3 regions of the Variovorax sp. VRV01 genome follow, and region 2 is predicted to be linked to each of the others. Evidence: riboswitches for the same ligand, from Rfam matches in the RefSeq annotation. Region 2 holds a riboswitch; each other region holds the start of a gene.
What was found. A riboswitch is a leader RNA that binds a small molecule or an ion and turns the genes downstream of it on or off. The one in region 2 is predicted to bind glycine.
Positions count from the first base shown of each region.

Region 1: linked by a shared signal. The riboswitch ahead of IB278_RS21475 (D-amino acid dehydrogenase) and the one ahead of IB278_RS26735 (ABC transporter substrate-binding protein) in region 2 are both predicted to bind glycine.
Region 3: linked by a shared signal. The riboswitch ahead of gcvT (glycine cleavage system aminomethyltransferase GcvT) and the one ahead of IB278_RS26735 (ABC transporter substrate-binding protein) in region 2 are both predicted to bind glycine.

Region 1 is NZ_JACVBS010000012.1:128,353-130,611, forward strand. Features, by position in the region: gene rfbB (dTDP-glucose 4,6-dehydratase) at 1-424, opposite strand, end outside; glycine riboswitch at 518-604, shown strand; glycine riboswitch at 651-757, shown strand; gene IB278_RS21475 (D-amino acid dehydrogenase) at 849-2,150, shown strand; gene IB278_RS21480 (FIST N-terminal domain-containing protein) at 2,169-2,259, opposite strand, start outside.
Region 2 is NZ_JACVBS010000018.1:145,628-147,886, forward strand. Features, by position in the region: gene IB278_RS26735 (ABC transporter substrate-binding protein) at 1-781, opposite strand, end outside; glycine riboswitch at 905-1,035, opposite strand; gene IB278_RS26740 (hypothetical protein) at 1,177-1,965, opposite strand; gene IB278_RS26745 (NADPH-dependent FMN reductase) at 2,078-2,259, shown strand, end outside.
Region 3 is NZ_JACVBS010000004.1:371,429-373,687, forward strand. Features, by position in the region: gene IB278_RS10060 (TRAP transporter large permease) at 1-428, shown strand, start outside; gene IB278_RS10065 (hypothetical protein) at 578-1,126, shown strand; glycine riboswitch at 1,158-1,248, shown strand; glycine riboswitch at 1,261-1,376, shown strand; gene gcvT (glycine cleavage system aminomethyltransferase GcvT) at 1,422-2,259, shown strand, end outside.

The DNA of each region.
Region 1 (2,259 bases), on a different contig from region 2:
TCTTGGAGAGCGAGCCGTAGACCTCGTCGGTGGACACGTGCAGGAAGCGGAAGGCGGCCTTCTGTTCGGCCGGCAGCGCGCTCCAGTAGCCGCGCACGGACTCGAGCAGGCGGAAGGTGCCGAGCACGTTGGTCTGCACGAAGTCTTCGGGGCCGTGGATGGAGCGGTCGACGTGTGATTCCGCGGCAAAGTTCACAATGGCCCGCGGTTTGTGCTCGGCCAGCAGGCGATCGACCAGGGCGCTGTCGCCGATGTCGCCCTGCGCGAAGATGTGCCGCGGGTCGCCCTTGAGGGACGCGAGCGTCTCGAGATTGCCGGCGTAGGTCAGTTTGTCGAGATTCACGACAGGCTCGTCGCTCTGCGCCAGCCAGTCGAGTACGAAGTTGGCGCCGATGAAGCCCGCGCCGCCGGTTACCAGGATCATGAGTCTCCCCGAAGTTTCGAATCGATGACAATTATCCCATTGCTCTGAATTGTCAAAATTCATGGTTGGCGGCTTTGCGGCCTCCGCCTACAATCGTTTACTGCAGGAGAGCGAGTAGTACTTACGACTACTCCACCGAAGGCGCAAACTCCCATAAACGCTCAGGTCGGCCGAACGTAACCTTGAAGTTCTTTCAAAGAGTTGCGTGGCATGTACTGCATCAATTGACAGGCCGTCTGGAGAGCCATCGCCCCGCGCGATGCACCGAAGGAGCAAACCCGTTGCAAGGTGCAACAGGTGAATCTCTCAGGTACCAAGGACAGGGGGAGCGGCGACTTGGACGGCGTTCGTCCGGTTGCTCGCTATTGAATCAGTAGCACACCAAGTCCGCCGTTCAAGTGCCCATCTTCAAAAGGTACTTGAAATGCGCGTGATCGTTCTTGGCGCCGGCCTGCTCGGCGTGACTTCGGCTTACTTCCTCCAGCAACTCGGCCACGAGGTGACCGTGATCGACCGGCAGGCCACGCCGGCCGCCGAAACCAGCTTTGCCAACGGCGGGCAGATTTCGGTCAGCCATGCCGAGCCCTGGGCCAACCCGAGCGCTCCGCTCAAGGTGCTGCAATGGCTGGGCAAGGAAGACGCGCCGCTGCTCTTTCGCATCCGCGCCGACATGCGCCAGTGGCTCTGGGGCCTGCAGTTCCTGCGCGAATGCACGCCGGCGCGCACCCGGCACAACATCGAGCAGATCGTGCGACTGGGCACCTACAGCCGCGACGTGCTGCAGCAGCTGCGCCGCGACACCGGCCTGGATTACGACCAGCGCACGCAGGGCATCCTGCACTTCTATACGACGCAAAAGGAGTTCGACGGCGCCCTGGAGCCGGCCGAACAGATGCGCGCGCTCGGCTGCGAGCGGCGGGTGATCTCGGCCGATGAGGCTGTGAAGATCGAGCCCGCCCTCGCCCACATCCGCCCGAAGCTGGCCGGCGCCACTTACACGGCGGAGGACGAGTCCGGCGACGCGAACCTTTTTGCGCGCGAGCTGGCGAAGCGCGCGGCCGCAGCGGGCGTGAAGTTCCTCATGAGCCACACGGTCACGGCGCTGCGCGAGGCCGGCGGCAGCATCGACCATGTCGAAGCCACCGATAGCGAAGGCCGCTTCCAGCGCATCCGCGGCGACGCCTTCGTGCTCGCGATGGGTTCGCTGAGCCCGATCGTTGCCGCGCCGCTGGGCATCCGGCTGCCGATCTATCCGGCCAAGGGCTATTCGGTGACGCTGCCGGTGAAGGACGCCTCCAGGGCGCACCAGGTTTCGCTGACCGATGACGAGTTCAAGCTCGTGTTCTCGCGCTACACCTCGGCCTCGGGCGACCGCCTGCGCATTGCCGGAACGGCCGAGCTCAACGGCTACGACCGCGACCTGAACCGCGTGCGCTGCGAGGCGATCGTGCGGCGCGTCGAAGAACTTTTTCCGGGCGCCGGCGACACCACGCAGGCCCAGTTCTGGACCGGCCTGCGCCCCGCGACACCGAGCAACGTGCCGCTGATCGGCAAGACGAAACTGCCGAACCTGTACCTGAACACCGGCCATGGCACGCTCGGCTGGACGCACGCCTGCGGTTCGGGCAAGTCGATCGCGCGCATCGTGAGCGGGCTCGCGCCCGAGGTGGACTTTGCGTTCACCGGCCTGCCTGCGCCGGCAGCGCGCGTGCTGCAACCGGCCTGAACACAGGCAGGGCTGGGTTCAGTCCTTGCTGGTGAACACCGTCAGCACGCCGGTGTAGCCGTAAAGATGGTGGCGGGCGATTTCGCCCGCGGCGAAGAAGCCGACCAGC
Region 2 (2,259 bases):
GCAGCCATTCGATCATGTCGACCTCGCCGTTGGCGAGCGCATTGGCCTGCGTCTGGGCGTCTTTCAGGATGATCCATTCCATGCGGTCGACGTACACGTTCTTGCCACCCGCCGTGCCCGAAGCTGCCTCGGTGCGCGGCACGTACCTGGTGTTCTTCAGGTAGACCACCTTCTCGCCAGGGCGGTACTCTTCCTTCTTGAAGATGTAGGGACCCGAGCCCGTGGCGTCGTCGATCTGCTTGTCGGCCGGCGTGGCGGCCACGCGCGCCGGCATGATGAACGGCGGATTCGACGAGGGCTTGCTCAACGCATCGAGCACCATGCCGAAGCTGTCCTTGAACACCAGCCTGAAGGTGCTGGCATCGACCGCCTCGGCCTTGTCGAGCGCGGCGTACATCTTCTGGCCCAGCCCGTCGCGCTGGCCCCACCGCTTGAGCGACGCCAGCACGTCTTCCGAGGTGACCGGCTTGCCGTCATGAAACTCCAGGCTCTTGCGCAGCGTGAAGGTCCATGTCTTGCCGTCGGCGCCGGTGGTGTACTTGTCGACCATCTGCGGCTTGACCTTGCCCTGTTCGTCCACGCCGAAGAGCGTGTCGTACACGGCATAGCCGTGGTTGCGCGTGACGAACGCAGTGGTCCAGATCGGGTCGAGAATCTTCAGGTCCGACTGCGGCACCAGGCGCAGCACCTTGCCCGCATCCTGTGCGAACGCGCTTGTTGCAGCGGCGGCGGCAAGCATGGCGCCCGCGACAACGGCTTTCAGGTTTCGTTTCGACAGCATCTTCGGTTCTCCGGTTGAAAAATCGTGAGGAACGGGTTTCGATTCAGGCGCGGTGCGCTCGAACAGAAGTCATGAAGAAGAAGCCTCCGGAAGCGCGCAAAGGCCACCCCGCGCACTGCGCGAGATGCCCCTGCTGTCCTTTGGCCTGAGAGATTCACCATGCACGCTCATCGCGCAAGGCTTGCCCCTTCGGCGGCCGCCCTCGGAGTCCTTTGTATTCAGAACCCCGGGCAGCGCTCTCCAGCGTTGGTCAAGTTGTCCAGTCTTGGGACCTGAGCGTTATGGGCTGTCGCCTTCGGTAATGCACTAACTCGAAGCATCGAGCCGGCATTTCTCCTGGACGTTTTCTTCCAAGCAGAATGCGTGCCACTCGGGCACCCACTCGAACGCGTGTGCTACTGCGGCCCGCCGCAGAAGCTCACCCTTTCGGTGGTCCTGGCGGTGAAGTGAAGGCGCGTGGTGGTGGTGTCGCTGGCTGGCGTGTTCTGCGGCCATTCGCTCTGCAGCCACGTGTACTGCCAGCTGTAGGCCTCGCCTGGCCTGGCGGGTTCGCCGTAGGTGATGCGGAGGCTGCCGCTGCTCTCGTCGTGGCAATGCTTCGACCGCTTGTATTCCTTTTCGCTGAAGCAGGCGCGGATCATCTTCGAGCATGAAAAAGGAATGCCTTCGTATACGGCCCTGGTTGCGTCCTCGAGCGGCACGAAGTCGGCCTTGCTGAACGAAGCGCCGCCGCCCGAATACATCTCCGACACCGTCTGGAGCACGGCCGCGGCCCACCGCCCTTCTGCCAGCGGGTAAAGCGCCGGCGCGAGGGAAATGCGCGCGTCCGCCATGCCGGGGTCCGCTGCTTTCCGCATCAACGCGGCCGCATAGCTGCTGAAGTCGTGCAGGCGGCTGAGCTGCCACGTGCCTGCAATGCGCCTGATGCGCGCCATGGCCAGCGGCTCGCCCGAGAACACCGCGTAGTCCCCTGCCGCCGCGCCGCGCGGCCGGTACAGGCCCAGCGCCTGCGGATCGCAGGGCTGCGGCAACAGCGCGCACAAGCGCGCGCGCCAATCCGCATCCAGCGATTCCGGCTTCTTCACCGCATCGAACAACTGCGCCGACGGCGCGGCGCCCACGTGCCCCGCGAGCAGCAGGACGAGCATCGAGGCGGTGGTGCGAAGAATGGGCAGCAGGTTCATGGACCGGCATGGTAGCCAGCCCGCCCGCAAGTTGCTGCAACCAATTGCGGCGCGGGCGAGCCGATGTTGTAGCCTTCGCCCCACGGCCATCCCGGCCTCGAACGGAGCGAAGATGGCAGACAGGATTCTGGTGTTCTATGGCTCGTACCGGTCGGACCGCATGGGCATTCGCCTGGCGGACTACCTGGTGGCGGGCCTCAACGCGCGAGGCGCCGATGCCGAGCTGATCGACGCCAAGGCCGTCGACCTGCCCATGCTCGACCGCATGTACAAGGAATACCCCCAGGGCACCGC
Region 3 (2,259 bases), on a different contig from region 2:
GCCTGTTCGCGTTCCTGATCACGCGCGCAGGCGTGCCCGACGCCATCGGCCACTGGCTGCAGGAAGTGCTGAAGTCGCCCGCGATGTTCCTGCTGGGCGTGAACGCGGCACTGTTCGTCATCGGCATGTTCATCGAGACCAGCGCGGCCATCATCGTGCTCGCGCCGATTCTCGCGCCAGTGGCGGTGCACTTCGGCATCGACCCGGTGCACTTCGGGCTCGTCATGGTAGTGAACCTTGCGCTCGGCATGATCACCCCGCCTTTCGGCGTGAACCTGTTCGCCGCCTGCACGGTGGCGCGCATCTCGCTCGACCGGATCGTGAAGTACCTGGTGCCCTTCGTGCTCGTGATCCTGGCCTGCCTGATGGTGATCACTTACGTGCCATGGATATCGCTGGCGCTGCGCGACCTGGTGTACGCCAAGTAGCGGAACGGCGCGAAAAACAAGGAAGAAACGGCAGCCTGTTCGCAGGCTGCTTTTTTTGTGCGGCGGCGCCGCTGTAAGGCAAACGTTTCACGAAGATGTCACCGCTTGCAACGATGCTGCAGCCCTCGATTCCCGAAAGCTGTGGCGCCATGTTTCCCACCAAGACCGACAAGGCACGCGACGAACTCCAGGGCCGCCAGCGCACGCTGAGCCAGCGCGAACGCGCCTTGCTGCTGATGGCCGACGGCCGGCGTTCGCTGACCGATTTCAGCCCGCTGTTCGCAAGCCGGACCGAAGCCGAGCAGGCGATCCAGGCGCTGATGCGCCAGGGCTACCTGCAGGACGCGCAGGCGGTGGCTGCCGCGGCAGCGCAGGCCGTGGCCCCGCCGCCCGCCCCGGTGCCCGCGGCCGACCCGATACGGCTCGCCACCTCGGCCGACAACTTCGACGGCAAGCGATCCCTGGCCACGACGCGCATGTTCCTGTTCGACATCTGCGAGCGCATGTTCGTGCGCCGCGACCCCAGGTTCGCGCTGCAGATGCGCGACGCCCTGCGCGAGGCGCGCGACCGCGGCGCGATGCTGACCATTGCCGCGCTGATGCTCACCGAGGTCGAGAAAGCCGCGGGCGCCGAGCGGGCCGAATCGCTGCGCGAGCGCATCGACCGGCTGCTGCCGCCGGCCGAGACCGTGCACTGAGCCGCAGACCGGACGGCCGCGATCCACTACACTCCCATGGTCAGGAGAGAGCCCCGCCAGCCGGGGCCGCCGAAGGCGCAGGGGTTTCCCGAACGCTCAGGCAAAAGGACTGACACAGCGCTGGCGCATGCCGGCGTTTCCTTGCTGGAGAGAGGCTGTTGCTTGCATCAATGCGATGCACCAGCCCACCGAAGGAGCAAACCCCGATCGTGGGGCGAATCTCTCAGGTAAAGCGGACAGCAGGGGTGGCCCATGGCTCGCGCCATGGAATTCGTCTGCCCCTTTGGAGTGCCCCGTGGCCGCATCCTCCGACGCCTCTTCCGCCGAACAACTCCTGAAGACCCCGCTGTACGGCCTGCACGTGGAGCTCGGCGCCCGCATGGTGCCGTTTGCCGGCTATTCGATGCCGGTGCAGTACCCCGCCGGCCTCATGGCCGAGCACAGGCACACGCGCGATGCGGCCGGCCTGTTCGACATCTCGCACATGGGCCAGCTGCGCCTGGTGGGCCCGGACGCGGCGGCCGCCTTCGAAACCCTGATGCCGGTCGACGTGATCGACCTCGCCGCCGGCAAGCAGCGCTATGGCCTGCTGCTGAACGACGAGGGCGGCATCCTCGACGACCTGATGTTCTTCAACGAGGGCCACGGCTCGATCTTCGTGATCGTCAACGGCGCCTGCAAGGTGGCGGACATCGCCCACATCCAGCAGCAGATCGGCGCACGCTGCGAAGTGCAGCCCATGCCCGACCACGCGCTGCTCGCGCTGCAGGGGCCGCAGGCGGCCACGGTGCTGGCGCGGCTGTCGCCCGGCATCGAGCGCTTCGTGTTCATGACGGGCGGCGCGGTGCAGATCGGCGGCATTCCGGCCTTCGCCACGCGCAGCGGCTACACCGGCGAGGACGGCTTCGAGATCTCGGTGGCCGGCCAGAATGCAGAGGCGCTGGCCCGCCTGCTGCTGGCGCAGCCCGAGGTCAAGCCCATCGGCCTGGGCGCACGCAATTCGCTGCGGCTGGAAGCGGGGCTGTGCCTCTACGGCAACGACATCGACACCGCCACCACGCCGGTCGAGGCCTCGCTGAACTGGGCGATCCAGAAGGTGCGCCGCACGGGCGGCGCGCGCGAAGGCGGCTTCC